DNA from 2 places in the Micromonospora humida genome. Region 2 is predicted to be linked to the other one. Evidence: predicted binding sites of a transcription regulator. Region 2 holds the regulator's gene; the other holds the start of a gene.
What was found. The regulator HrcA, encoded in region 2, represses chaperone genes, less so after heat shock. The targets are predictions, from matches to a motif close to GGTTNGCACNCTCNNNNNGAGNGTGCNAACC.
Positions count from the first base shown of each region.

Region 1 (14,660 bases), on a different contig from region 2:
GCACCACGCAGGAACCGCCGCCGGGACTCCGGGTCGGTCGACTCCAACGGCTCCCTGCCGACGGGCGACCCGCCGGCCGGACCCGCAGGGGTACCCGGCCCGTCGGCCCCCCGGCGTTCGCCCGCCGTCGACCCGGCAGCCGGCACACCGTCGCCCCGGTCCACCGCTGGACCGGCCACCGGCGGCCCACCGGCCGGAAGCGACCCGACGGCCGGCGACGTCCCGGGCACCGGGGGCGGCCCGGGGTGGGCGGCCGGCAGCGGGGTGGGCGGCTGCCAGGGCCACGGGTCGAGCTGCCAGGGACCGGCCACGAAGGCCCAGAGCACCAGCCCGCCCAACCCCCCGCCGACCAGGGCGGGGAGCGCATCGGCGGCATCCGCGCCGGCCCGGGTGAGCGCGGCGGCGACACCGAGACCGGTGAACGCCGCGATGCCCACCAGCCCGACCGCGAGCCGACGCGCGGCGAGCACACCGATCCCGGCGGCGAACGCCGCCAGCAGCACCGCCGTGCCGACCAGCAGGGCGATCTTGTCGTACCTGCCGAAGACGTCGATGGCGAACTGCTTGAGCGGCTCGGGGACCGTGTCGACCACGACCCCGCCGACCGCGATCAGCGGGGCGGAGCGGGGACCGGTGAGGACGGCGACCGGCTCGGCGACACCGATGGCCACCACGGCGGCGGTGACCCCGGCCAGCGCGGCGAAGCCACGGGGGGTGGTGCTCATCCGGCCAGTGTCGTCGATCGACCGGGCCGGCCGCCAACCACGTCACCGTTCCGTAAGCAGCGGTCACCGTACGCGTCAGGGCGCACCGCCGAAGTACGACGGTGCGCCCTGAGCTGGCGTGCTACCGGGTCAGAAACCCGGGCCGTGCTGGTGGCCGTGACCGTGGCCGTGGCCGTGCCCACCGGCGGCGGCCGGCTCCGGCTGCTCCGGCTTCTCGACCACCAGGCTCTCGGTGGTCAGCAGGAGGCCGGCGATCGACGCGGCGTTGGTGACCGCGTTGCGGGTCACCTTCACCGGGTCGATGATGCCGGACTTGACCAGGTCGACGTACTCGCCCCGGGCGGCGTCGAGGCCCTGGCCCCAGTCCTGGCCGGCGACCTTCTCCACCACCACGTAGCCGTCGTGGCCGGCGTTCTGGGCGATCCAGCGCAGCGGCTCGACCAGCGCCTTGCGCACGATCGAGACACCGACCTTCTCGTCGCCGGTCAGGCCGAGGTCGTCGTCGAGCACCGAGCGGATCTGGGCCAGCGCGGCACCGCCGCCGGGAACCGTCCCCTCCTCGACCGCGGCCTTGGTGGCGGCGATCGCGTCCTCGATGCGGTGCTTGCGCTCCTTCATCTCGACCTCGGTCGCCGCGCCCGCCTTGATGACCGCGATGCCACCGGAGAGCTTCGCCAGCCGCTCGGCCAGCTTCTCCCGGTCCCAGTCGGAGTCGGACGCCTCGATCTCCTTGCGGATCTGGGCGACCCGGTCGGCGACCTCGGCGGACTTGCCGCCGCCGTCGACGACCGTGGTGTTCTCCTTGTCGACCACGACGCGCCGGGCGGTGCCGAGCGCCTCCAGGCCGACCTGGTCGAGCCGGTAGCCCAGCTCCGGGGCGACCAGCTCGGCGCCGGTCAGGATCGCCATGTCCTGGAGCATCGCCTTGCGGCGGTCACCGAAGCCGGGGGCCTTGACCGCGCAGACCTTGACGGTCTTGCGGATCGCGTTGACCACCAGGGTGGACAGCGCCTGGCCCTCGACGTCCTCGGCGACGATCAGCAGCGGCTTGTTGTTCTGGAGAACCTTCTCCAGCAGCGGCAGCAGCTCTTCGATCGCCGAGATCTTCTGCGTGGTGATGAGGATGTACGGGTCCTCCAGCACCGACTCCTGCGACTCCGAGTCGGTGACGAAGTTCGGCGAGATGAAGCCCTTGTCGAACTGGAGACCCTCGGTCACCTCCAGCTCGGTGCTGAGGGTGGAGCCCTCCTCGACGGTGATGACACCGTCACGGCCGACCCGCTCCATCGCCTCGGCGATCAGCTCACCGATGGTGGCGTCCTGCGCCGAGATCGTCGCGACGTGCGCGATCGCCTTCTTGTCGGCCACCTCGACGGCCCGGCCGAGCAGCGACTCGGAGACCTTGGTGGCCGCCGCGTCGACGCCCCGCTTGAGGCCGGTCGGGTTGGCCCCGGCGGCCACGTTGCGCAGGCCCTCGCGGACCATGGCCTGGGCCAGCACGGTCGCGGTGGTGGTCCCGTCGCCGGCGACGTCGTTGGTCTTCGTCGCCACCTCCTTGACCAACTGCGCGCCGAGGTTCTCGTACGGGTTGGTGAGCTCGATCTCCTTGGCGATGGTCACACCATCGTTGGTGATCGTGGGCGCACCGAATTTCTTGTCCAGGACGACGTTGCGCCCGCGCGGGCCGAGGGTGACCTTGACCGCGTCCGCGAGGGCGTTGACACCGTGCTCCAGCAGGTGCCGGGCGTCGTCCGAGAAGCTCAGGATCTTCGCCATGAATGTCCCTTCGAAGCGACGTCGCCCCGGCCCGGCGAGCCGGACCGGGGCGACGACACGGGAATCGGTTGGTTACTTCTCGATGACCGCGAGAACGTCGCGGGCGGAGAGCACCAGGTACTCCTCGCCGGCGTACTTGATCTCGGTGCCGCCGTACTTCGAGTAGAGGACGGTGTCGCCGACGTTGACGTCGAGCGGCACGCGGTTGCCCTTGTCGTCGATCCGGCCGGGGCCGACGGCGAGGACGGTGCCCTCCTGCGGCTTCTCCTTGGCGGTGTCGGGGATCACGATGCCCGACGCCGTGGTGGTCTCAGCCTCGTTCGCCTGGACCACGATCCGGTCCTCGAGCGGCTTGATCGCAACCTTGGTCGCGGTAGTCACGGGCATACCCTCCTGGGGTACTTGGTTTCGTTGCCGGCCGAGAGTCCGACCAGCGTCAATCTGCCACATGCCACCGGGCGGGGCCGTCGTCGCGGGTGCCGGTCCGCCTGGCGTTCAGCACCCGGGCCGGACGGCCCGAACGCTGGCACCCTCGGGGTGAGAGTGCTAATCGCAGGTTATTCCTCGGCTAGCACTCCGTCAAGGAGAGTGCCAATCTGCCGCCCTTCGTGTCGCCGCCCGCCATGATCAACTCAAGGGTGACGATGTTGCGGTGACGACACCGCTCGGACACCGCAACATCGGCCCGCCTGAGTCGATCTCCCGGCCGAGCCGGACAATGGGCGGGTGGATCTCGACCAGTTCGCCGCGCTGCGTACCGCCGAGGGGTCGGCCGCGCTCGCCGCGGCGACCGGGGTGGCCGGCGGCGACCCGCTGGTCGCGGCCGCGGCGCTGCGCTCGCGCGGGGTGCCGGCCGGGCTGGCCGCCGCCGCCCTGACCCAGGCCGAGCTGCGCCGCCGCGCGGTCGGCAAGTTCGGCCCGGAGGCGGCCGGGATGTTCCTCACCCGACCCGGCCTGGAGCAGGCCACCCGCCGGGTGGTCGCCGACCGGCGGGCCGCCCGGCTCGCCGCCGCCGGGGTGCGCACCCTCGCTGACCTGGGTTGCGGCCTCGGTGCCGACGCGCTCGCCGCCGCCCGCGCCGGCATCCGGGTGTACGGGGTGGAGGCCGACCCGGTCACCGCCGCGCTGGCCGCCGCGAACGCCGAGGCCGTCGGGCTGGCCGACCGGTTCACCGTGGAGTGCGGCGACGCGACGGCGTTCGACGTGACCCGGGTCGACGCGGTCTTCTGCGATCCGGCCCGACGGCGGGCCGGCACCGGACGGCGGATCTTCGACCCGGACGCCTACTCGCCGCCGTGGGACTTCGTCACCGGGCTGGCCGCGCGGGTGCCGCACACGGTGGTGAAGGTGGCCCCCGGCATCGACCACGCCCGGATCCCGGCCGACGCCGAGGCGGAGTGGGTCAGCGTCGACGGCGACCTGGTCGAGGCGGCCCTGTGGGGCGGCCCGCTCGCCGGGGTGCCCCGCCGGGCGACCGTGCTGCGGGCGGGGCCCGCCGACCGGCAGCGGCCGGCGGGCGGCCAGGCGACCCCCGGGGACCGGCCCACCGGTCCCGGTGCCGGGGCGACCGACGGCCACCAGCCGGCCGTCCCCGGTGACCTGCCGGAGCGGAGCCACCAACTGACCGGCACGGGTGACGTCGAGGCGGGAGTCGGGCCGGTACGGCGCTACCTGTACGACCCGGACCCGGCGGTGGTCCGGGCGCACCTGGTCGCCGAACTGGCCGACACCCTCGACGCGACGCTCGCCGACCCGAGCATCGCCTACCTCTACGCGGACGTCCCACGCCCGACCCCGTTCGGCAGGTGCCTGGAGATCGTCGACGTGCTGCCGTTCTCGCTGAAGCGGCTGCGCGCACTGCTGCGGGAGCGCCGGGTCGGCCGGGTGGAGATCCTCAAGCGGGGCTCGGCGTTGTCGCCCGAGCAGCTACGCCGGGACCTGCGACTGGCCGGGGAGAATCCGGCCAGCCTGGTGCTGACCCGGGTGGCCGGGGCGCCGACGGTGCTGGTCGGCCGACCGGTCGCGGACGGGGGCCCGCCGGGCTAGCGTGTCCGGCATGGCGGGACAGGCCACCGCGGCGACGGCGCTGCTGACCAAGCGGAAGATCGCCCACCGCACCCACCCGTACGACGTCGCGCCGGACGCGCCGAACTACGGCGCGCTGGTCGCGGCGGCGCTCGGCGTGCCACCGGAGCGGGTGTTCAAGACGCTCGTCGCCGAGGTCGACGGGGCACTGGCGGTGGCGGTCGTCCCGGTCACCGGCGAGCTGAGCCTCAAGGCGCTGGCCGCGGCGCTGGGCGGCAAGCGGGCCGCGCTGGCCGACCGGGCCGCCGCCGAGCGGAGCACCGGTTACGTGCGGGGCGGGATCAGCCCGCTGGGCCAGCGGCGACGGTTACCGACGGTGGTCGACGTCTCCGCCCTGGACCACGACACCGTCTACGTGTCGGCCGGCCGGCGGGGGTTGCAGCTCCAGCTCGCCCCGGCGGACCTGGTGGCCCTCACCGACGCCCGCACCGTGCGGATCGCCGCCGGCTGAGACGACCCCGGGTGACCGGTTGCAGACCGGACACGCAGCGTGATTGCGGGGCGGGTGTCCCGGGGGTGACAACCGCGTTGCTGAATTGTTACCGCCGCCAACAAACTTCTGACCTCGGCAGTCTTGCGCCCGACTCGCGGCCGGGAATACGTTGCCGGACACAACAAAACACCGACCACTCCTCCCCCACCCTCGAAAGGACCCGTGCAGATGCGCAAGGGCTTCCTCACCTTCGCCGCCGTGGGCCTGCTGGCCACCGGCAGCATGGCCGCCTGCGGCGACGACTCCAGCAGCAACGAGGCCGGCGGCGACACCGCCAAGAAGCCGAAGATCGGCGTGATCCTGCCGGACAGCAAGTCCTCCGCCCGCTGGGAGACCGCCGACCGCAGGTTCCTCAAGGCCGCCTTCGACGCCGCCGGTGTCGAGTCGGACATCCAGAACGCGCAGAACGACAAGAACGCCTTCCAGACCATCGCCGACCAGATGATCACCAGCGGGGTCACCACCCTGATGATCGTCAACCTGGACTCCGGCACCGGCAAGGCCGTGCTGGACAAGGCGAAGTCGCAGGGTGTCGCCACGATCGACTACGACCGGCTCACCCTGGGCGGGTCCGCGCAGTACTACGTCAGCTTCGACAACGAGGCCGTCGGCAAGCTCCAGGGCGAGGGCCTGGTCAAGTGCCTGACCGAGAAGGGCGTCAAGAACCCGACGGTCGCCTACCTCAACGGCTCGCCGACCGACAACAACGCCACCCTGTTCAAGAACGGCTACGACTCGGTGCTCAAGCCGAAGTTCGAGTCGAAGGAATACACCAAGGGCCCAGACCAGTCGGTGCCGGACTGGGACCCGGCGCAGGCCGCCACGATCTTCGAGCAGATGCTCACCCAGACCGGCGGCAAGATCGACGGTGTGCTCTCCGCCAACGACGGTCTCGGCAACGCGGCCGTCTCGGTGCTGAAGAAGAACAAGCTCAACGGCAAGGTCCCGGTGACCGGCCAGGACGCCGACGTGACCGGCCTGCAGAACATCCTCGCCGGTGACCAGTGCATGACCGTCTACAAGGCCGTCAAGAAGGAGGCCGACGCGGCCGCCGAGCTGGCCATCGCCGTGGCCAAGGGCGAGCGCAAGGAGACCGGGCAGACGGTCAAGGACCCGGAGAGCGGCCGGGACGTCCCGTCCGTGCTGCTGGAGCCGAAGGCGATCGACAAGGCGACCGTCAAGGACGTCGTGGCCGACGGCTACGTCGACAAGGCGAAGCTCTGCACCGGCGCGTACGCCGCGCTCTGCACCGCCAACGGCATCAGCTGACCGTACGACGAGCGTCGTACCCCGCCGACGCGACGCCGCCCGGCACGGAACCTCGTGCCGGGCGGCGCTCGCCGCCGGACGGGCTCCGAGATCTTCCCTCCGTCCGAAGGAGACCCCCGTGTCCGCGACCCCCCTGCTGGAACTGCGCGGGATCGACAAGAGCTTCGGTCCCGTCCAGGTCCTGCGCGACGTCGCCCTCGCCGCCCACGCCGGAGAGGTGACCGCACTGGTCGGCGACAACGGCGCCGGCAAGTCCACCCTGGTCAAGTGCATCAGCGGCATCTACCCGGCCGACGCCGGCGAGTTCCTCTTCGACGGCCGACCGGTGACCATCACCAGCCCCCGGGACGCCGCCAACCTGGGCATCGAGGTCGTCTACCAGGACCTCGCGCTCTGCGACAACCTCGACATCGTGCAGAACATGTTCCTCGGCCGGGAGAAGCACAGCGGGCTGGTGCTCGACGAGCCGATCATGGAGCAGATGGCGGCGGAGACCCTCGCCGGGCTCTCCGTACGGACGGTGAAGTCGCTGCGCCAGCACGTCTCCAGCCTCTCCGGCGGGCAGCGGCAGACCGTCGCCATCGCCAAGGCGGTGCTCTGGAACAGCAAGCTGGTCATCCTCGACGAGCCGACCGCCGCGCTGGGCGTGGCACAGACCGCCCAGGTCCTCGAACTGGTCCGCCGGCTGGCCGACAAGGGCCTGGCCGTGGTGCTGATCTCGCACAACATGAACGACGTCTTCGCGGTCTCCGACCGGATCGCCGCGCTCTACCTCGGCCAGATGGTCGCCCAGGTGAAGACCACCGACATCACCCACTCGCAGGTCGTCGAGTTGATCACCGCCGGCCGTTCCGGCAACCTCGGTCTCACCGGCGAACCGGTCACCGCCGGCAACGGCACCGGCGCGGGGCCCGCCGACACCACTCCAGGAGGCGTTCGATGACCACCACCGCCGTGCGCAAGGAAGGCCCGGCGGCGGTCACGCCGCCGCCGACCGTCGGCAGCCACCTGCGCGGCTACTGGAGCCGGGTCCGCGGCGGCGACATCGGCGCGCTGCCCGCCGTACTCGGGCTGATCGTGCTCTGCACCGTCTTCTCGATCATGCGGCCGTCGTTCCTCACCGCCGGCAACTTCGCCAACCTGTTCACCCAGGGCGCGGCGGTCACCCTGATCGCCATGGGGCTGGTCTTCGTCCTGCTGCTCGGCGAGATCGACCTCTCCGCCGGCTTCGCCAGCGGGGTGTGCGCGGCCATCCTGGCCAACGTCGCCACCAAGGCCGGCTACCCCTGGTACGTGGCCGTGCTCGCGGCGATCATCACCGGCGTGGTCATCGGCACCGTGCTCGGCTTCCTGGTCGCCAAGATCGGTATTCCGTCGTTCGTGGTCACCCTGGCCGGCTTCCTCGCCTTCCAGGGCATCGTGCTGATGCTGATCAGCGGTGGCGCCAACATCTCGGTCAACGACGAGGTGCTGGTGGCGATCGCCAACCGCAACCTGCCCCCGGCCGTCGGCTGGGGGCTGGCCGCCGTCGCCATCGGCGGGTACGCCGCCGTGCAACTGCTGCGGCATCGCAAGCGGCTGTCCCGGGGGCTGACCACCGACCCGATGGCGGTGGTGCTCGCCCGCATCGGCGGTCTGACCCTGATCCTCGGAATCGCGGTCTACATCCTCAACCAGGAGCGCAGCCGCAACGTCCTGATCAACTCGCTCAAGGGCGTGCCGATCGTGGTGCCGGTCATCGCGGTGCTGCTGATCGTCTGGACCTTCGTGCTCCAGCGCACCAGCTACGGCCGGCACGTCTACGCCGTCGGCGGCAACAAGGAGGCCGCCCGTCGGGCCGGCATCAACGTCGACCGGATCCGGATCTCGGTCTTCGTGATCTGCTCGTCCATGGCGGCGGTCGGCGGCATCGTCGCGGCCAGCCGGGCCAACTCGGTCGACCCGAACACCGGCGGCAGCAACGTGCTGCTCTACGCCGTCGGCGCGGCGGTGATCGGCGGCACCAGCCTCTTCGGCGGCAAGGGCCGGGTCCTCGACGCGGTGCTCGGTGGCGCGGTGGTCGCCGTCATCGACAACGGCATGGGCCTGATGGGCTACAGCGCCGGGGTGAAGTACGTCGTCACCGGTGTGGTGCTGCTCCTCGCGGCCAGCGTGGACGCGCTGTCGCGCCGTCGCGCCGCCGCCTCCGGAACGCGCTGATCCGCGTACTCCAGCGGCGGAACGTGGGGTGCCAGCGACGATGCGGGTAGGACCGAGCCAGGACGAGATCCGACGGCAGAACCTCGGGGCGCTGCTCCGGCACGTCCACGTGCACGGCGCCACCTCCCGCGCGGAACTCACCACCGCCCTCGGGCTCAACCGCAGCACCATCGGCGCACTCACCGCCGACCTCGCCGGGGCCGGACTGGTCAGCGAGGGCACACCGAAGGAGACGGGCCGGGCCGGACGACCATCACTGGTCGTCCGGCCCGAGTCCGACCGGGTCTACGCGTACGCGTACTCGATCGAGGTGGACCGGCTGCGGGCCGCGCGGGTCGGGCTCGGCGGCGAGGTGCTCGACCGCCGGGACCTGGACCGGCCGCGTGACCTGGACGCCGGGGAGACCGTCCCGATGCTGGCCGGCGCCCTCAAGCAGATGCGGGAGCGGGTACCCCCGGAGTCGATCTGCGTCGGTGCCGGCGTCGCCGTCTGCGGCATGGTCCGCAGGGCCGACGGGCTGGTCCGGCTCGGCCCCACCACCGGCTGGGTGGACGAGCCGATCGGGGCCGCCCTCGCCGTCGAACTCGGCGTCGAGCTGCCGGTCACGGTGGGCAACGTGGCCGACGTCGCCGCGTTCGCCGAGCACGCCCGGGGCGTCGCCGCCGGCTGCGACAACGTCATCTACCTGTACGGGGACGTCGGCGTCGGTGCCGGCATCATCGCCGGTGGCCGCCGGCTGACCGGCCACGGCGGCTACGGCGGCGAGGTCGGACACATGGTGGTGGTGCGCGACGGTACCCCCTGCGAGTGCGGCTCCCGGGGCTGCTGGGAGACCCAGATCGGCGAGTACGGGCTGCTGCGGGCCGCCGGCCGCTCCGAGGCCCGGGGCCGCGACGCGCTGCTGGCCGTGTTCGACGCCGCCGACCGGGGTGACGCCCGCGCCCAGACCGCCGTCCGGCACGCCGGGGACTGGCTCGGCTTCGGGGTGGCGAACCTGGTCAACATCTTCAACCCGGAGATGGTCATCTTCGGCGGCACGATGCGGGATCTCTACCTGGCCGCCGCCGCCCAGGTCCGCAGCCGGCTCAACGAGACCGGGCTGCCCGCCTGCCTGGAACACGTCCGGCTGCGGACCCCGAAACTCGGCGACGACGCGGCCCTGGTCGGTGCGGCCGAGCTGGCCTTCGAACGGCTCCTCGCCGACCCGCTCGACGCCGCCTGAACGGAACCTCCCGACTCGTGCCCCGCCGGGTGAACTGATCGGCCCGACAGTCCGTACCAGTGGACGGACGGGCAGCCGGCGGGTCGCTGCCCGGCAGGACAGGTCGGCCCGGATCGAGGAGGCACCGCAGCATGGCACCGCTGGATTCCGTACGTCGTCGGCGAGGGAACCGGACCCACCGGGTGGCGGTGCTGGTCGTCACCTTCCTGGCCGGGCTGGTCGTGCTACCCGGCATGGCGGTCGCCGCACCCGGCAACCAGATGAACGCCGCCGACATGACGCTGCTCAACGGCGTCCGGTTGGCCGGGCTCTGGGAGATGCCGGCCGGCACGATGGCCGCCGAGAAGGGCCAGTCCGCGCGGGTGCGGGAGGTCGGCGCGGAGATCGCCCGGCAGCACGGCGTCCTCGACGAGCTGGTGGTGCAGGCCGCCAACAAGCTGGGCGCGACGCTGCCGAGCGATCCCACCACCGAGCAGAAGGGGTGGCTGACCGAGATGCAGAACGCCTCCGGTGCTCAGTTCGACCAGATCTTCGTGACCCGGCTCCGGGTGGCCCACGGCAAGATCTTCCCGGTGATCGGCGCGGTCCGGGCCAGCACCCGGGACAACACCGTCCGCAAGCTCGCCGACGAGGCCAACAAGTTCGTCAACGACCACATGGCCATGCTGGAGAGCACCGGACTGGTCCGCTGGCAGCAGATGCCGCCGGCCGCGATCCCGGCCGCGCAGAACGACTCGCTGGTCGCCGCCGCCCAGGCCGGTGCCGCCGGCCCGTCGGTCGCGATCAGCACCACGGTCGTCTGGGCGGTCTTCCTGCTCGCGCTCGGCGCGGGCGGCTACGCCACCTGGCGGATCACGCGCCGCAGTTGACCAGGCGCACCTGACCCGACGGCCCGCAGGCGGCACCACCGCCGGCGGGCCGTCGGGCTTTCCGCACCCTCCGCCGGGGACGGACCGGTCAGCGGTCGACCTGGGTGAAGTCCCAGGTGTGCGGGGGACGGGCGACCAGGGTGGCCGGCGGCTCGGGCAGCGACCGGGGGCTGCTGCGCCATTTCGAGATGACCACCACCCGGTGGTCGGTGGAGGAGAAGACCTCGCTGGACAGGTGCAGCGGATCGTGCTCGAACTCCGGCAGCGCCGTCTCGCACACCCAGGTGATCAGGTCGGCGAAGCCGTACGACTCGGCCCGCGCCTCCCACATCCGTACGATCACGTCGGTCCCTCCCCTCACACGCTGACCGTGGTCAGTGGCAACGCCGAGTCGGCGGGCAGGTCCAGCCGGCTCGGACGTACCCCGGCGGCCACCAGATGCGACCCGAGCGCGGCGACCATCGCGCCGTTGTCGGTGCACAACCCCGGCCGGGGCGTTCGGACCCGGATGCCGTACCGCTGCGCCCGCTGCTCGGCCATCGCCCGCAGCCGCGAGTTCGCCGCCACGCCCCCGCCGATGACCAGGGTGTCGATCCCGTGTTCCCGGCAGGCGGCCAACGCCTTGCCGGTGAGCACGTCGCAGACCGCCTCCTGGAAGGCGGCCGCCACGTCGGCCACCGGCACCGACTCACCGGCCCGCCGCCGCGCCTCCACCCAGCGGGCCACCGCCGTCTTCAATCCGGAGAAGGAAAAGTCGTAGCGGTGGGCGACGAGATCCTTCGCGGCGGTCAGGCCACGCGGGAAGGCGATCGACGCCGGGTCACCGGAGCGCGCCTCCCGGTCGATGTACGGGCCACCCGGGAACGGCAGGCCGAGCAGCCGGGCCACCTTGTCGAACGCCTCACCTGCCGCGTCGTCGATGGTCGCGCCCAGCGGGGTCACCCCCCGGGCCAGGTCGTCGACGCGCAGCAGGGAGGAGTGTCCACCGGAGACCAGCATGGCGATCGCCGGCGCGGGTAGCGCACCGTGCTCCAGGGTGTCCACCGCGACGTGGGCGGCCAGGTGGTTCACCCCGTACACCGGCTTCTCGGCGGCCAGCGCGTAACCCTTCGCGGCGGCCACCCCGACCAGCAGGGCCCCGGCCAGGCCGGGACCGGAGGTGACCGCGATCGCGTCGATGTCGGCGAGGGTCACCCCCGCATCGCGCAGCGCCCGGTCCATGGTCGGCACGATGGCCTCCAGGTGGGCCCGGCTGGCCACCTCGGGCACCACCCCGCCGAACCGGGCGTGTTCGTCCACGCTGGAGGCCAGCGCGTCGGCGAGCAGGGTGTGCCCGCGCACGATGCCCACCCCGGTCTCGTCGCAGGAGGTCTCGATCCCGAGGATCAGCGGTTCGTCAGCCATGGTCCGTCCCGTCCGCGCCCGGTTCCGCGTCGCGCCGCATGACCAGCGCGTCGGTGTTGCTCGGTTGGTAGTAGCCCCGCCGTACGCCGATCGGCTCGAACCCGTACCCCGCGTAGAGCCGCTGGGCGGGGGCGTTGTCGACGGCCACCTCCAGCAGGACGCTGCCGACCCCGCGCCGGGCGGTCTCCGCGAGCAGGTCCTCCAACAGCGCCCGGCCGATCCCGCGCCGTTGGGCGTCCCGGCGGACCGCGATGTTCTGCACCCACGACTCGCCGTCCGGGTCGACGGCCAGGCCGGCGTAGCCCAGCAGCGACCCGTCGTCGTCCAGGGCGACCCGGTAGTGGCGGCCGCTGGCCAGCTCGTTCCAGAACATCGCCGGCGACCACTGTTCGGGGCCGAACAGGTCCGCCTCGATCGGCATTACCTCGGCGATGTGCCACCAGCGGAACCGGTCGATGCGTACCGTCACGGGAGCACCGACTTGCGGCTGGTCGCCGCGACCGCGTCCGGGCGGCGCAGGTACAGCGGGGTGAGCGTCTCGCCGGGGGCACCCGCCCGGATCCGTTCGGCGGCCAGGGCGACCAGCGCGGCGGCCTCGGGGTAGCGGGGTTCGGCGCGCAGCGGCAGGCCGAGCACGTCGGCGTAGCGGTGGGCGCCGTCCCCGACCGCCTCGGTGACGGCCAGTTCCCGGGCGCGGGCGGCGGCGACCGCCGGGGCGTCCACCTCCGGACCGACGATCCGCCGGCCGGTGCCGTCGTAGACCGCCCAGTAGACCTCCTTGCGCCGGGCGTCGGCGGCGACCAGCACCCGCTGCTCCCCCACGGCCGTGCCGCCGGTAGTGCCGGCCGGGGCCGGGCCGCGATGGCCGATGCCGTCGAGCGAGCAGACGCCGTACGTGGGGATGCCGAGCACCTGGCCCATGGTGGCGGCGGTGACCAGCCCGACCCGGAGCCCGGTGAAGGGGCCGGGACCGAGCCCGGCGACGATCGCACCGAGGTCGGCCGGCCTGGCGTCGACGTCGGCGAGCACCGCCTCGACCTGCGGGGCGAGCAGTTCACCGTGGGCGCGGGCGTCGACCGTGCACCGGTGCGCCCGCAGCGCGACGCCGTCCGCCGTGACCTCGGCCAGCGCCGCGGTGACCGCGGGGGTCGAGGAGTCCACCACCAGTACGAGCACGGTAAGCCAGCCTAGCCGTCCACCCGCGCCGCCCGGCCACACCCCGCCCGCGCTCCCATTCCCCGCCCCGACTCCGTCCTCACCCCTGCCACCGCCCCTGGGCTCCGGCCGTCGGTGCTGCCTCGGCTTCTGGTCTTCGACAGAAGATCCTTGGCTCCTGGCCCCGTCGACGGACCACCGGATGGGGAGCCGGCCAGGCGGGGAGTGATATCCGACGTAGAGCGGTATGCCTGTGGGTCATAAATATGACCCACAGGCATACCGCTCACTGCCGGCATATCATCATCCAGGGATGCCTGAGAGTAGTCGGCTCGCCACGGAAATCGCCGCCCTGCTTCGTCGGGAACGCAGCGTCCAGCGGCTCACCCAGCAGCAACTGGCGGAACGGGCAGGGACGAGTCAGAGCGCGGTGGCCCGCGTCGAGCGCGGTGGGCGGGTGCCGAGCCTCGATCTGGTAGAGCGACTCTTCGCCGCCCTCGGCCGGCAACTCGCCGTCACAGCCCAGCCGCTCGACAGCCACCTCGACGCCGAGATGGACGCCCTTGCCGCGCGGTCGCTCGCCGACCGGATCGACGAGCTGGGGCTGGATCGGCTGCTCGATCGGCTGGGCGAGTTGCCCCACCTGCTGACCGGCAGCACCGCCGCGCTGCTCCAAGGCGCGCCGGTGCCGGTCGACGCGGTCGAGATCGCCGTCCGGTGGCGCGACTCCGCCCGGTTCACCGCCTGGCTGGAAGCCGCCTACGGACAGCGCTGGAACGCCAGGTGGCGGGAGTTCGGCGGACTGTACCTGGAGCCGGAGGAGCCGGGCGAGCACTACTGGATGACCCGGTACGGCGGGATCCGCGCCCAACTGTGCGACGAGTTCCCGGAGGCGATCGAGGTGCGACACGGGGACCGCAGCTACCGGGTGGTCCCGCTGGTCATGGTGGAGCTGACCGACCCGCAGGCCGCCGCCCTGCTGCACCGACACCGCCAACGCTCGGCCGCCGACCGCACCTGAGTCGACCCACCCCTCGGCCACCCGCCTCCCTGGGCAGCGGGCCGAGGGAGGTGGGCCAGGGAGGTGGCCGGTGGCCGAGGAGGTGGGACGGGCGGCCGACAGCCGCGAGGGGCGGGCCGGGTGGGCGGGCGGGTCAGCCGGCCGAGCGCTCCCAGTCGATCGTGGGCAGGCCCGCGTCGGCGAGGGCCTTGTTGGTGGCGCTGAACGGGCGGCTGCCGAGGAAGCCACGCGGGTTCATCGGGCTCGGGTGACCGGCCTCCAGCACCACGTGCCGGGGGTTGGTGACCAGGGCCGCCTTCTTGCGGGCGTACCCGCCCCAGAGCAGGAACACCACCGGCTCGTCCCGGGCGTCCAGGGCGCGGATGGTCGCGTCGGTGAACTCCTCCCAGCCCTTGTTGCCGTGCGAACCGGGGCTGGCCTGCCGGACGGTGAGCACCGCGTT
Region 1 covers NZ_JAFEUC010000004.1:361,169-375,828, reverse strand. The annotation lists gene JQX11_RS33570 (molybdopterin-dependent oxidoreductase) at 1-725, opposite strand, end outside; gene groL (chaperonin GroEL) at 855-2,501, opposite strand; gene groES (co-chaperone GroES) at 2,574-2,882, opposite strand; gene JQX11_RS11380 (THUMP-like domain-containing protein) at 3,228-4,547, shown strand; gene ybaK (Cys-tRNA(Pro) deacylase) at 4,558-5,037, shown strand; gene JQX11_RS11370 (sugar ABC transporter substrate-binding protein) at 5,248-6,348, shown strand; gene JQX11_RS11365 (ATP-binding cassette domain-containing protein) at 6,467-7,291, shown strand; gene JQX11_RS11360 (sugar ABC transporter permease) at 7,288-8,547, shown strand; gene JQX11_RS11355 (ROK family protein) at 8,588-9,769, shown strand; gene JQX11_RS11350 (DUF4142 domain-containing protein) at 9,901-10,638, shown strand; gene JQX11_RS11345 (hypothetical protein) at 10,727-10,981, opposite strand; gene tsaD (tRNA (adenosine(37)-N6)-threonylcarbamoyltransferase complex transferase subunit TsaD) at 10,996-12,042, opposite strand; gene rimI (ribosomal protein S18-alanine N-acetyltransferase) at 12,035-12,463, opposite strand; gene tsaB (tRNA (adenosine(37)-N6)-threonylcarbamoyltransferase complex dimerization subunit type 1 TsaB) at 12,508-13,218, opposite strand; gene JQX11_RS11325 (helix-turn-helix domain-containing protein) at 13,511-14,218, shown strand; gene ung (uracil-DNA glycosylase) at 14,352-14,660, opposite strand, start outside.
Region 1: the regulator HrcA is predicted to act here: its motif matches at 3,023-3,053, upstream of groES (co-chaperone GroES).

Region 2 (14,660 bases):
CACCACCGGCAGCCACGCCCGGCGGGCCTGTTTGGCTGCCTCCCGGGCCGTCGCCACCCACTTGTCCCGGGCCCGTACGCCCCGGTCGCCGCGCCACTGCGCCACCGAGCGGGATGCCGCCCAGGGCACGATCTCGTCCACCCCGACCTCGGTCATCGCCTGTACGGCCAGCTCACCCCGGTCGCCCTTGGCGATGCCCTGCACCACGACCAGCCGGGGGACGTCCGCGTCGACGTACCCCCGGGAGGTGACGGTGAGGTCGAGGGCACCCCGACCGACGGCGGTGACCACGGCGGTGGCGGTGCCGCCCCGCCCGTCGGCGAGCAGCAGTTCCTCGCCGACGCGCAGCCGTTGCACGGTCGCGGCGTGGTGCCCCTCGGGGCCGTCCAGGGTGAACTGGTCGGCAGGGGGCAGCGACTCGACCAGGAACAGTGGCGCGGACACGCCGATCAGGCTAACCGGCCGGGCAGGCCGGGAAGCCACCCGGGACGCCGGCCCGACCGGCACGCCCCGACCGGGACGAGCCGACCGGGACGAGCCGACCGGCACGAGACCGACCGGCACGAGACCGACCGGATCTAGACCGAACGGGACAAGCCGACCGAAACAAGACCGACCGGTCAGGCGTGGCCGTTGAAGGCGTCGCGCATCCGGGAGAAGAAGCCGCCCTGCTTGCTCAGCTCGGCGACCTCCTCGCCCCGGGTCTTGGCGAAGTCCCGCAGCATCTTCTCCTGGTCGGCGTCGAGCTTGGTGGGGGTACGCACGTCGAGGTGGACGTAGAGGTCGCCCCGCCCGGTGCCGCGCAGGTGCGGTACGCCCCGGGCGCGCAGCCGCAGCGTGCTGCCCGGCTGGGTGCCGGCCTTGACGTCGACGGTCTCGTCGCTGTCCAGCGTCTTGATGGTGAGCCGGGTGCCCAGCGCGGCGGCGGTCATCGGCACGGTGACCCGGCAGTGCAGGTCGTCGCCCTTGCGGGAGTACACGTCGTGCGGCCGCTCGTGGATCTCGACGTAGAGGTCACCGGCGGTGCCGCCACCCGGGCCGACCTCGCCCTGCTGGGCGAGCCGGATGCGCATGCCGTCCTCGACACCGGCCGGGATCTTGACGGTCAGCGAGCGGCGGGTCCGCACCCGGCCGTCGCCGGCGCAGGTCGGGCAGGGGTGCGGGATGGTGGTGCCGTAGCCCTGGCAGACGGTGCACGGCCGGGCCGAGACGACCTGGCCGAGGAAGGTGCGCTGCACCGACTGCACCTCGCCCCGGCCGCCGCACGCCTCGCAGGTCGCCAGGTGGGTGCCGGCTGCGGTGCCCGCCCCGGAGCAGGTGGTGCAGAGCACGGCGGTGTCGACCGTGATCGGGGCCTCGACGCCGAAGGCGGTCTCGTGCAGGTCCAGTTCCAGCCGCAGGATCGCGTCGGCCCCGGGCCGGGTCCGTGGCCGTGGGCCACGGGCGCCACCGGCCGCGCCACCGAAGAAGGCGTCCATGATGTCCTGGAAGCCGACGAACGGACCGGCCCCGCCGGGGCCACCCGGGCCGCCGGCACCCCCGCCGCCCGGGGCGAGCGGGTCGCCACCCAGGTCGACGATCTGCCGCTTCCGGTCGTCCGAGAGGACCTCGTACGCGGCGTTGATGTCCTTGAACTTCTCCTGTGCCTCCGGGTCCGGATTGACGTCCGGGTGGAACTGCCGCGCCAGCTTGCGGTAGGCGCGCTTGATCTCGTCGTCGGAGGCTTCCCGGCTCACGCCGAGAATGCCGTAGTAGTCCCTGGCCACTGCGTTCCGTGTCCTCATGTTCGTCTCGCGTTTGCGCCGGTCGGCGGCCGGAGCCGGCCGCCGGCCCTGACTGGTCAGTTCTGGGCCAGCAGCTCGCCCACGTAGCGTGCCACGGCCCGCACCGTGGCGATGGTGCCGGGGTAGTCCATCCGGGTCGGGCCGAGCACGCCCAGCCCGCCGACGATGGTGCTGCCCGGGCCGTACCCGGTGCTGACCACCGAGGCGGCACGGAGATTGTCGACCTCGTTCTCGTCGCCGATCAGCACCCGGGTGGTGCTCGGCTCCGCCTCGCCGATCAGCTTGAGCAGCACGACCTCCTCTTCGAGCGCCTCCAGGATGGGTCGCAGCGAGCCCTGGAAGTCGAGCAGGCCACCCCGGGTGAGGTTGGCGGTGCCGGCCAGCGCGAGCCGTTCCTCGGTGCGCTCCACCAGGGTCTCCAGCAGCACGGTGGACAGGGTGGTCATCGCGCCGCGCAGATGCGGCGCGCTCTCGTCGACAAGCGCCTGCACCAGCGGCGGAGTGTCGGACAACCGACTCCCGACCAGTTTCTCGTTGACCAGCCGGCGCAGGTCGAGGACGTCGTCGGCGGGGACCGGCGCGGCCAGCTCGACCAGCCGCTGCTCGACCCGCCCGGTGTCGGCGATCATGACCAGCATCAGCCGGGTGGTGGAGATCGGCACCAGTTCCAGGTGGCGCACCGACGAGCGGGCCAGCGACGGGTACTGCACCACGGCGACCTGTCGGGTGAGCTGCGCCAGCAGGCGTACGGTGCGGTGCACCACGTCGTCGAGGTCGACCGCGCCGACCAGGAAGCGCTCGATGGCCCGGCGTTCGGCCGGGCTGAGCGGCTTGACCCGGGAGAGCCGGTCGACGAAGAGACGGTAGCCCCGGTCGGTGGGGACCCGGCCGGCGCTGGTGTGCGGCTGCCGGATGTAGCCCTCCTCCTCCAGCACCGCCATGTCGTTGCGGACGGTCGCCGGGGAGACCCCGAGCTGGTGGCGCTCGACGAGCGTCTTGCTGCCGACGGGCTCCTGCGTGGCGACGTAGTCCTCGACGATCGCCCGCAGCACGGCGAGTTTGCGGTCGTCGAGACCCATCTCCCACCTCCTGACGCACGTCGCCCCGGGCGCTGCCGCACCCGGGCGAACACTCTGGCACTCGACTGTAGCGAGTGCCAGTCTACGTCGGCAGTACCGCCGCCGATATGATCAAGAAGGACCAAGCCGGCGGGGGGCGCTGACGCACGGTCGAGGCCAACCTCACCAGTGTCGCTCTGGTGCACCCTTGCCGACAGCCCCTACCGTGGCGGGCATGACTGAACCACCTCGCCCTCCCGGCGCGGGCGACGGGTTCCCGCCGGACCCGACCGCGCCCCAGGGCTCGCCATACGAGCCGCCCACCGCACCACTGTCCGGCGCGCCGGGCGCGGGCGGGTACCCCCCGCCCGGTGGGTATCCGCCGCCCACCGGTGACCAGCCGCCCGCGGGCGGTTACCCCCCGCAGGGTGGCTACCCCCCGCCCGGTGGCGGATATCCGACCGGCGGCGCCTACGGTGCGCCGAGCGGCGGCTACGCCAACAGCGAGGACAAGACCTGGGCGCTGGTCGCGCACTTCGGCGGTGCCGCCGGCGCGCTGATCAGCTTCGGCCCGCTCGGCTTCGTCGCCCCGCTGATCGCCTACCTGGTACGCGGGCAGCAGTCGCCGGCCGTCCGGGCGCAGGCCCTGGCCGCGCTGAACTTCCAGATCCTCTGGTCGATCATCGCGTTCGTGCTGCTCTTCGTGAGCTGGTGCCTGCTCTTCCTGCCCAGCATCGCGGTCGTGGTGATCCAGATCCTGTTCGGGATCATCGCCGGCATGAAGGCCAACGAGGGTCAGGCCTACCGCTACCCGATGTCCACCAGCTTCATCAAGTGAGTCCCGACCGGCCGCTCCCCCGGCCGGTCGGGCACCACCGCCGGCCCCGGCGCGCCCCGGCAGAGTGCGCGGCGGGCCGGCGCGGCCACGCTCAGGGCAGCAGGTCGCGGACCACCGCGTCGGCCAGCAGCCGGCCCCGCAGGGTGAGCACCGCCCGTCCCTGCGGATAGGCCACCGGGTCCAGCAGCCCGTCGGCGAGCGCGCGGGCGGCGGCGGCCCGACCCGCGTCGTCCAGCACGTCCAGCGGCAGCCCGGAGGCGAGCCGCAGCCGCAGCATCACGTCCTCCGTGTGCGTCTCGGCCGGGGTGAGGATCTCCCGGGCCAGGCCGGGTGAGTGCCCGGCGGCGAGCCGCTGCGCGTACGTCGTGGGGTGTTTGACGTTCCACCAGCGCACCCCGCCGACGTGGCTGTGCGCCCCCGGGCCGAGGCCCCACCAGTCGCCGCCGGTCCAGTAGAGCAGGTTGTGCCGGCACCGGGCCGCCCCGCCGCGCGCCCAGTTGGAGACCTCGTACCAGGAGAAACCGGCCGCGTCGAGGGCGGCCTCGGCGGCCAGGTAGCGGTCCGCCGCGACGTCGTCGGAGGGGTACGGCAGCTCGCCGCGCCGCATCCGGGCCGCCAGCCGCGTGCCGTCCTCCACGATCAGGGCGTACGCGCTGACGTGGTCGACCCCGGCGGCGACCACCTGCTCCAGCGAGGCGGCGAAGTCCTCCGGGCGCTCCCCCGGCGTGCCGTAGATCAGGTCGAGGTTGACGTGGTCGAACCCGGCGTCGCGGGCCTCCCGGGCGGCCTCGACGGCGCGTCCCGGGCGGTGGGTGCGGTCGAGGACGGCCAGCACCCCGGCGGCGGCGGACTGCATGCCCAGCGAGATCCGGGTGTAGCCGGCGGCGCGCAGGGTCTTCAGCGACCCGGGGGTCACCGACTCGGGGTTGGCCTCGGTGGTGACCTCGGCGTCGGCGGCCAGCCCCCAGGTGCGGTCGATGCCGTCGAGCAGCCGGGCCAGGTCGTCGGCGGGCAGCAGGGTGGGGGTGCCGCCGCCGACGAAGACCGTGTCGACCCGGGGCGGCGGGGTGTCGGCGAGCACCCGGGCGGCGAGCGCCAGCTCGGTCAGCACGGTGTCGGCGTACGACTCCCGGCCGACGCCCCCGCCCAGCTCGGCGGCGGTGTAGGTGTTGAAGTCGCAGTATCCGCACCGGCTGGCGCAGAACGGCACGTGCAGGTAGACACCGAACCCGCGCGCGCCGACCCCGCGCAGGGCGGTGCCGGGCAGCGCGCCGTCGACGGGAACGGTCTCACCATCTGGAAGGACGCCGGGCATGGCCACTAGTGTGCCCGGCATGACCTCTCCCGACCGACTCGTGCGGGTCGCCACGGCCCGTGGGGTGACCACCCTCACCCTGGACAGCCCGCACAACCGCAACGCGCTGTCCACCCCGTTGATGACCGAGCTGCTGGCCGGGATCGCCGGGGCGGTCGCCGACGACGCGGTCCGGGTGGTCGTGCTGGACCACACCGGCCCGGTCTTCTGCTCCGGCGCGGACCTCAAGGAGACGGCGGCGGCGTACGCCAGCGGGTCGGTGCCGGCCGGGATGCTCGGTGACGTGCTGGTGGCGGTGCGCCAGTGCCCGAAGCCGGTGCTGGCGCGGGTGGCCGGGCCGGCGCGGGCCGGCGGGTTGGGCCTGATCGCGGCGGCCGACCTGGCGGTCTGCGCGTCCGAGGCGACGTTCGCCTTCACCGAGGTGCGGATCGGGGTGATCCCGGCGGTGATCTCGGCGACCGTGCTGCCCCGGCTGCACCCCCGGGCCGCCGCCGAGCTGTACCTGACCGGCGACACCTTCGACGGCCGGCGGGCCGCCGAGGTGGGACTGGTGACCGCCGCCGTGCCGGCCGGCGAGCTGGACGCGGCGGTGGCCCGGTACTGCGCGTCGCTGGTGCGGGGCGCGCCGGGGGCGCTGGCCGGGACGAAGGAGCTGCTGCGCCGCCCGGCCGCCACCGACCTGCGGGCGGAGATCGCCGACCTGTCCGCCCGGTCCACCGGCTACTTCCTGTCCGCCGAGGGCCGCGAGGGCGTGGAGGCGTTCCGACAGAAGCGGGACGCGGCCTGGGTGCCCCGGGATTGACCTGGTTTCTTCTGATTCTGCACGGGAACGTGAACCGGTCGACCGACCCGGGGCCGACGGTTGGCGACGTACGCTTGGCGAACGTTGAAACGGGAGGTGCGGGTGCGGACACGGACATTCGTGGCAGCCGGTGTCGTGGTGGCGTTGTTCGCCATCGTCGGGGGCTGGGGAGTCCGTCAACTCGACGGGGAGTTCCGGCTTCCCGTCGCCGGCCGCAGTTGCACCGTGCAGGCCGACGGCACCGTCAAGCTCGACGCCGACCAGATGGCCAACGCCGCCACCATCGCCGCGATCGGCATGCAGCGGCAGATGCCCGAGCAGGCCGTGGTGGTCGCCCTGGCCACCGCGTACCAGGAGTCGGGGCTGCGCAACCTCGCCCACGGTGACCGCGACTCGCTCGGCCTGTTCCAGCAGCGCCCCAGCCAGGGTTGGGGCACCCCGGAGCAGATCCGCGACCAGCGGTACGCGGCGAACCGGTTCTACAAGGCGCTGAAGAAAGTGCGCGGCTGGGAGCGGATGGAGGTCACCGACGCGGCCCAGGCGGTGCAGCGTTCGGCGTACCCGAAGGCGTACCAGAAGTGGGCCGACGAGTCCCAGGTGCTGGCGCGGGCCCTGCTCGGCGAGGCGACCGGCGCGGTGGCCTGCACGGTGGGGCGTACCCCGGTGATGCGCGGGCAGGCCGCGGTGGCCGAACTGACCCGTGGCCTGACCCTCGACTGGGGGTTGCCCGACGCCGGTGCGGTGGCCGAGCTGACCGACGTGACGGTGCCCGCCTCGGATGCCCGGGACGGCTGGCGGTACGCGCACTGGCTGGTCTCGCACGCCCCCGACCACGGGGTGAAGCGGGTGCGCTTCGACGGGCTGGAGTGGAACGCCGACAACGGCCGGTGGGCGAAGGTCGCCGACGGCCGGGCGACCGGGCCACGGGTGCTGGCCGAGGTCTTCGCCGACCCCGCCTGACCGGCCGGCGGGCCGGTGTGGTCAGTCGGCGACGTTCAACCGGCGGCGCACCTTCTCCCTGGTCGAGGCGGGCAGTTCGGGGACGTCGAGCAGCCGGGGCAGCAGCTCCGGCTCCAGACTGGTGGCCCGGAACACCTCACCGATCGTGACGCCGTGCGCCGGCCGGTCCACCACCGCCACCGGGTCGCCCGCGCTCACCTCGCCGTCGCGCAGCACCCGCAGGTAGGCCCCGGGGGCGGCCCGGACGGTGAACCGCTTGATCAGGTCGGGCACCCCCCAGAAACCGGCGAAGGTCGTGCACGGGGTACGCGGCTTGGTGACCTGGAGCAGCGCCGAGCCGACCGCCCAGCGTTCGCCGATCACCGCGCCGGTCACGTCCACCGCCCAGGTGGTCAGGTTCTCACCGAAGCCGCCGGGGCTGATGTCGCGGCCCAGTTCGGCCGACCACCAGCCGGCGTCCTCCTGCGCGTAGGCGTAGACCGCCTGCTCGGGGCCGCCGTGCTGGGGCCGCTCGCCGATGAAGTCGCCGGCCACCCCGTCGGCGCGCAGCAGCACCGGGCCGTCGACCGGCCGCTTGTCGATGCCGCTGCGCCCGCTCGCGTCACCCGCCCACCGCGCCTGCGTCACCACGCCGAGGTTCACCGCCGCCACCCTGCCCGTCATGGCCCCAGGGTACGGCCGGGCGCGGGTGGTCGGCGTCCCGGCTCAGCCCTTGACGGCGCCCGCCACCAGACCGGAGACCATCCGGCGCTGCACCAGCAGGAAGAAGACGATCACGGGGAGGGTGAACAGGGTGGAGGCGGCCATCACCGAGCCCCAGGCGGTGTCGTCGCGGCCGAAGAAGAAGGTCATCGCCACCGGCAGGGTGTAGCGGCTCTGGTCGTTGACGAAGGTCAACGCGAAGATCAGCTCGTTCCAGGCGGTGATGAAGGAGAAGATGCTGGTGGCCACCAGGCCGGGCGCGACCAGCGGGAAGAGGACCTTGCGGAAGGTCTGGACGCGGCTGGCCCCGTCGATGGCGGCGGCCTCCTCCAGTTCCTTCGGCACGGCCGCGACGAAGCCGCGCAGCATCCACACCGCGAACGGCAGCGAGAAGCCCAGGTAGGTGAGGATCAGGCTGGGCAGGGTGTTGTAGAGGCCGAGCCGCTGGATCATCAGGAACAGCGGGATGACCAACGCCTCCAGCGGGATCATCTGCACCACCAGCAGCATGATCAGGAAAGTGGTCCGCAGCCGGAACCGGAACCGGGCCACCGCCGTCGCGGCCAGCAGCGCCACCAGCCCGCTGAGCACGACCGTGCTGACGGCCACCAGCACGCTGTTGAGCAGGAAGTCGCCGAAGGTCACGCCCGGGATCAGGTTGCCGGTGAGGATCTCCCGGTAGTGCTCCAGGGTGGGGTGGGCCGGGACCGGCCGGGGGGTGGCCGAGAAGATCTCCCGGTTCGGTTTCAGCGAGGTGGCGACCATCCAGTAGACCGGGAAGGCGGCGAAGAGCGCCACCAGCAGGCCCGCGCCGTTGAGGGCGACCTTCTTCACGACGCGTCCTCCTGCCTGAGCACCATCCGGACGTACATGCCGGTCACCACCAGCAGGATCAGCGTGAGGATGACCGCGATGGCCGAGCCCACGCCGTACTTGGGCGGCGGGGAGAACGCCTCGGCGTACGAGTAGATCGACAGCATGAACGTCGGCCGGTCCTGGGTGCCGCCGGCCAGCACGAACTGTTGGGTGAAGACCTTGAAGTCCCAGATGGTGGAGAGCACCACCAGGATGCCGAAGACCGGCCGCAGCAGCGGAAAGGTGATCTTCCAGAACACCGTCCACGGGCCGGCCCCGTCGACCCGGGCCGCCTCGTGCAGCTCGCTCGGCACGCTCTTGAGCCCGGCGAGCACGCTGACCGCGATGAACGGGAACGAGTGCCAGACCACCACCAGGGTCAGGATCGCGAAGAACAGCAGCGGCGAGTTGAACCAGCCGTAACCCGACCAGTCGGTGCGGCCGAAGAGCGCCTGCGACAGCCCGTCCGGCAGGGCGTTGAACGCCCAGGTGACCAGGCCGGAGGTGTCATCGAAGATCCATTTCCAGACGATCGTGCCGGTCAGCGCCGGGGTGGCCCAGGCCAGCATCACGCAACTGGCCACGAAGGTGGCCATCTTCCGGCCGAGCCGGTGCAGCAGCAGCCCGACCAGGGTGCCCAGCACCATCGTCAGCAGCACGTTCGCCGCCGCGAAGAGCACGGTGTTGCGCAGCACCGTACGGAAGAACGGGTCGCCGAGGATCTGGGTGTAGTTGGCCAGCCCGACGAACGGCCACTCCCGGTCCCCGCGCAGCTGCCGGACGCTGTTGAGCCGGAAGAACGACATCGCCACCACCTGGCCCAGCGGCCACAGCAGCAGCACCCCGATCACGACCAGGCAGGGCAGCAGGAGCAGGTACGGCAGGCGGTCCACCCGGGGCCGCCGCCGCGTGGGGGTGTCCCGGGCGGCGGCCGTCGCAGGGTGCTCGGTCCGGGTGCTCACTTGGCGTTGAGGATGCTTTCCATCTCGGCGGCGGCGTCGGCGGTGGCCTGCTGCACCGACTTCTGGCCCTTGATGACCGAGCTGTTCATCGCCTGGGTGACCGTCTTCGTCCGGCTGACCTCCACCCACTTCGGGGTCAGTGGGGTCACCCGGGTGCGCTGCATGGTGCTGGCGAACGCCGCCATCAGCTTGTCGTCGGCGTAGTCGCCGCCCTGTACGAGGTCGGAGTAGACCGGGAAGAAGCCGAGGCTGCCGGCGAAGGTCTTCGCGTTCTTCTTGCTCAGCAGCACGGTCAGGTAGTCCCAGGCCAGGTCCTGCCGCTCGCTGTCCTGCCAGAGGGCGACGTCGGAGCCACCGGCGAAGGCGGGGGCCGGGCCGCCGTCCGGGCCGGGGATCGGGAAGGTCCCCCAGACCTTCTCGATGTCGGGGTTGTCCTTCTTGATCGCGCCGGCCTGCCAACTGCCGGCGAAGGCCATCGCCGCCTTGCCCGTGGCGAACTGGGTACGGGCGTCGATCTCGTTCCACCCGGCGGCGGCCGGCGGGGCGACCTTGTGCACGGTCACCAGGTCGGTCCAGAACTTCACCGCCCGCTGGGCCTGCGGGCTGGTGTAACCGGACTTCCAGGTGCCGCCCTGGTCGGTGGCGATCTCGCCGCCGGCACCCCAGAGGAAGGAGTAGAAGGGCAGTTCGGAGTTGCCCGGCAGGGCGATGCCGTAGCTGCCGGGCTTCTTGGCCTGCACCGCCTTGGCGACCGAGACCAGCTCGTCCCAGGTCTTCGGCGGCTGCACGCCGGCCTCGGCGAACCAGTCGGTGCGGTAGTAGATCGCGCGGACCCCGGCGTACCAGGGGACGCCGTACTGCTTGCCGTCGAGTTGCGCGTTGCGCACCAGGTCGGGCAGGACGTCCCGGCCCTCGGCCCAGCCGCCGAAGCGGCCGGAGATGTCGGCGAGCGCCTCCTGGGCCGCCCAGCCCTGGGTCTCGGTGTTGCCCAGCTCGGTGACGTCCGGGCCCTCGCCGCCGGCGAGCGCCGCCTGGAACTTCTTCGGTGCCTCCAGCCAGGGTATGTACTGGACCACCACGTCGGTGTCGGGGTGCCGCTGCCGGAACTCGGTCTCGACGCCGTCGAGGAACGCCGTCTGGGCGTCGCTCCCCTCGCCCATCATCCAGACCGTCAGCTTGCTGTCGTCGGCGGCGTCGTCGTCGCCGGAACCGCCGCAACCGGCGAGCACCATCGCGGCCGAGGCCACGACGGCGGTGACCGGGGCCAGCCGTTTCCACCTGTTCACGCCACTTCTCCCTCGCACCGTCCGGCACTAACCTTCTCTGCCGCACCCTAGTAGGAAAATTTCCTTTACGACAGGGGGCGGGTGCCGCCCCGCACGGGCGGACCGCCGACGGTGCGGCGGCCGGCGGCGGGGCGTTCGGCGAGGCGACCGTATCGCAGGCGGGGGCCGCTCTGGCAGGCCCCGCGACGACCCGTCGGGATCGACGGTCACCATCCGGACGAGCGAATGCCCGCCCCCGAACCGGGGGCGGGCATCCGCTGAGTTGGTCCGTGCCGGCCGGTCACCGACCGGCGGGCGGGGTCACCGGTGGCTGACGCCCCGACGGCGACCCACACCGGCCACCAGGGCCACGGCGATGGCGGCGAGGACGACCTGCACCAGCAGCTCGGCCCAGTCGATGCCGGCGGTCTGGGTGGCGATACCCATCGCCCGGGCCAGCACGGTGCCCAGCAGCGCGGCGCCCACACCGATCAGCATGTGCAGCCAGATCGGCATGTTCTGGCGGCCCGGCACGACCAGACGGCCCAGAGCGCCGACGATGAGACCAACAACGAGCGCGGTGATGATGCCCCAGACGGTGAACTCCACGGCCGTCCTCCTTCAGTAGATATGTCATTGGTGAGGTGTTTGTTGCTGTGGTGATCGGTAGGTTCCCGAAGCGGATAATTTCCAAACCGACTCCGGTAACGATCTGGTCTAGACCGCCCGTCACCGGCGACGGCCCGCGCCGCCCGGCCCCCCACACGCCAGCGGGCGCCCGACCCCGTGGGGTCGGGCGCCCGCTCAGCGGTGCCGCTTGACTTACCGGTGGGTGACGCTGCGGCGGCGACCCACACCGGCCACCAGGGCCACGGCGATGGCGGCGAGGACGACCTGCACCAGCAGCTCGGCCCAGTCGATGCCGGCGGTCTGGGTGGCGATACCCATCGCCCGGGCCAGCACGGTGCCCAGCAGCGCGGCGCCCACACCGATCAGCATGTGCAGCCAGATCGGCATGTTCTGGCGGCCCGGCACGACCAGACGGCCCAGAGCGCCGACGATGAGACCAACAACGAGCGCGGTGATGATGCCCCAGACGGTGAACTCCACGGTCGCCCTCCTCCTGAAGATTGAGTCACACGGAATGTGTGGTTCCTGTCGTGACAGCTAGATTCCCGAGCCGCCGGAAAACCAAACCGACTCACCACCACACATGTCGCCGCACGTCGATCCGACGCCACTGCGTCGGTTTGCCGGCCGTCGATGTCCGCGCAGCTCAGGACACTCGCGCCAGCCCATCCGGCGGCGACGCCGGGGCGGAAAAATTCGTCCGTACGACACCGGGGCCGCGCACGCAGACGGCCGGCGGCCCGGTCGGAGCACCGGGGCCGCCGGCCGTCGTGGGTACCGGGACCGGCCGGGCCGCGCGGGGCGCGGCCGACCCGATCGGGCGTACGCGCCCGACTACTTCTTGCCGGCCGGCTTGGCGTCGGCGGAGTCCGAGGAGAGCGCGGCGATGAAGGCCTCCTGGGGGACCTCGACCCGGCCCACCATCTTCATCCGCTTCTTGCCCTCCTTCTGCTTCTCCAGCAGCTTGCGCTTACGGCTGATGTCACCGCCGTAGCACTTGGCGAGGACGTCCTTACGGATGGCACGGATGGTCTCCCGGGCGATCACCCGGCTGCCGATGGCCGCCTGGATCGGCACCTCGAACTGCTGGCGCGGGATCAGGTTGCGCAGCTTCGCCGCGATCGTCGTGCCGTAGTTGTACGCCTTGTCCTTGTGCACGATCGCGCTGAACGCGTCCACCGGCTCGCCGTGCAGCAGGATGTCCACCTTGACCAGGTCGGACGCCTGCTCGCCGGAGGGCTCGTAGTCCAGCGAGGCATACCCCTTGGTACGGCTCTTGAGCTGGTCGAAGAAATCGAAGATGATCTCGGCGAGCGGGAGGGTGTAGCGCAGTTCCACCCGGTCGGCGGAGAGGTAGTCCATGCCGAGCAGGCTGCCCCGCCGCCCCTGGCACAGCTCCATCACCGCGCCCACGTAGTCGTTCGGGGTGAGCACGGTGGCCCGCACCACCGGCTCGTACACCTCGGCGATCTTGCCGGTGGGGTACTCGCTCGGGTTGGTCACCACGATCTCCTCGCCGTCGTCGGTGATGGCCCGGTAGACCACGTTCGGCGCGGTGGAGATCAGGTCGAGGTTGTACTCCCGCTCCAGCCGCTCCCGGATGATCTCCAGGTGCAGCAGGCCGAGGAAACCACAGCGGAAGCCGAAGCCGAGCGCCCCCGACGTCTCCGGCTCGTAGTCGAGCGCGGCGTCGTTGAGCTTGAGCTTGTCCAGCGCCTCGCGCAGGTTGGGGTAGTCCGAGCCGTCGATCGGATAGAGGCCGGAGTAGACCATCGGCTTCGGGTCCTTGTAGCCGCCGAGCGCCTCGGTGGCCGGCCGGGCGTTGATGGTGACGGTGTCACCGACCCGGGACTGGCGGACGTCCTTCACCCCGGTGATCAGGTAGCCCACCTCGCCGACGCCGAGCGCGTCGGCCTTGACCATCTCGGGGGAGATGACGCCGATCTCCAGCAGCTCGTGCACGGCGGCGGTGGACATCATCTTGATCCGGTCCCGGGCGCTGATCCGGCCGTCGATGACCCGGACGTAGGTGACCACGCCCCGGTAGACGTCGTACACCGAGTCGAAGATCATCGCGCGGGCGGGGGCGTCGGCGTCGCCGACCGGCGGGACGAACTGCCTGACGATCTCGTCGAGCAGGTACGGCACCCCGTCACCGGTCTTGCCGGAGACCCTGATGCAGTCGGCCGGGTCGCCGCCGATCAGGTGGGCCAGCTCCTCGGCGTACTTCTCGGGCTGGGCGGCCGGCAGGTCGATCTTGTTGAGCACCGGAATGATCTTGAGATCGTTCTCCAGCGCCAGGTAGAGGTTCGCCAGCGTCTGCGCCTCGATTCCCTGGGCCGCGTCGACCAGCAGCAGCGCCCCCTCGCAGGCGGCGAGCGACCGGGACACCTCGTAGGTGAAGTCCACGTGGCCCGGGGTGTCGATCATGTTCAGGACCGCCTGCTCACCGGCCCGCTCGCCCTCGCGGATGGTCCACGGCATCCGGACGGCCTGGCTCTTGATGGTGATGCCGCGTTCGCGCTCGATGTCCATCCGGTCGAGGTACTGGGCGCGCATCTGCCGGGGATCGACCACGCCGGTGAGCTGCAACATCCGGTCGGCCAGGGTCGACTTCCCGTGATCGATGTGGGCGATGATGCAGAAGTTCCGGATGCGCGCCGGGTCGGTGGCACCAGGAGCGTTCGCGCCGGGATCGAGCGTCGGTGGCACAGCGGTCCGTTCTGGTCGGCTGACGTGAGCGGGCCGACACGCCGCCGGCCCCCTCTATGCTCCCACGTCGCTCCGAACCCGGTCCGATCACTCCTCGGGTACCCGGCGGCGGCCCCACCGGCGGCTCACTCCTCGGGCGGCTCGACGAAGAGGGCGGCGAGCTTCGGCAGCCGGCGGCGGGCCTCCGCCTCGTCGTCGAAGTCCCAGAAGTCGTTCAGGTCCGGCATCCGCACCGGGTCCCGCTGCGCCGGCAGCTCAGCCGCGGTCGCCTTGCGGTACGCGTCCCACGGCACCGCCAGCATGTCCTCGCACTCGAACTCCTCGCCGCTGAGCGCCGCCGACCGCACCCGGGGCAGCCCCGCCAGCGAATCCGGGTCGCTCACCGCGGCGGCGAAGACCGCCCGACCCTGGGTCATCAGCCAGCCCCGGAAATACTCGAACCCGTCGTCGGAGGCACCTCCGTTGATCAGGTACGCCGCGCCCCACAGGTCGACCCGGTACGAGGCGGCCAGCACCCGCTGCTGGTGGTGCGCGTACCCGACGATGTCCTCCGGGGTGCGCTCGGCGAGCAGCGCCACCGCCCGCGCGGCGACCGCGTCGGCCTCTCCCCCGGCCCCGGCACGGGCCTGGTCGATCAACTGCCAGAAGTCGTCGGTCCTCATGGCTCGGAGTCTCCCAGACCCGCGCCGACCCCGGCCGCACCCGGCCGGGGGCCGGTCACCGGGCCCGGCCGGACCGGGCACGATGGTGGGGTGTCCGCGACGCCGCCGCCGTACC
Region 2 covers NZ_JAFEUC010000009.1:47,359-62,018, reverse strand. The annotation lists gene JQX11_RS18945 (16S rRNA (uracil(1498)-N(3))-methyltransferase) at 1-444, opposite strand, end outside; gene dnaJ (molecular chaperone DnaJ) at 621-1,766, opposite strand; gene hrcA (heat-inducible transcriptional repressor HrcA) at 1,841-2,863, opposite strand; gene JQX11_RS18930 (DUF4870 domain-containing protein) at 3,078-3,680, shown strand; gene hemW (radical SAM family heme chaperone HemW) at 3,772-4,995, opposite strand; gene JQX11_RS18920 (enoyl-CoA hydratase-related protein) at 5,015-5,797, shown strand; gene JQX11_RS18915 (hypothetical protein) at 5,894-6,757, shown strand; gene JQX11_RS18910 (MOSC domain-containing protein) at 6,779-7,420, opposite strand; gene JQX11_RS18905 (carbohydrate ABC transporter permease) at 7,463-8,293, opposite strand; gene JQX11_RS32610 (carbohydrate ABC transporter permease) at 8,290-9,276, opposite strand; gene JQX11_RS18895 (sugar ABC transporter substrate-binding protein) at 9,273-10,562, opposite strand; gene JQX11_RS18890 (GlsB/YeaQ/YmgE family stress response membrane protein) at 10,863-11,150, opposite strand; gene JQX11_RS18885 (GlsB/YeaQ/YmgE family stress response membrane protein) at 11,364-11,651, opposite strand; gene lepA (translation elongation factor 4) at 12,006-13,883, opposite strand; gene JQX11_RS18875 (DUF4240 domain-containing protein) at 14,009-14,545, opposite strand; gene JQX11_RS18870 (phosphotransferase family protein) at 14,636-14,660, shown strand, end outside.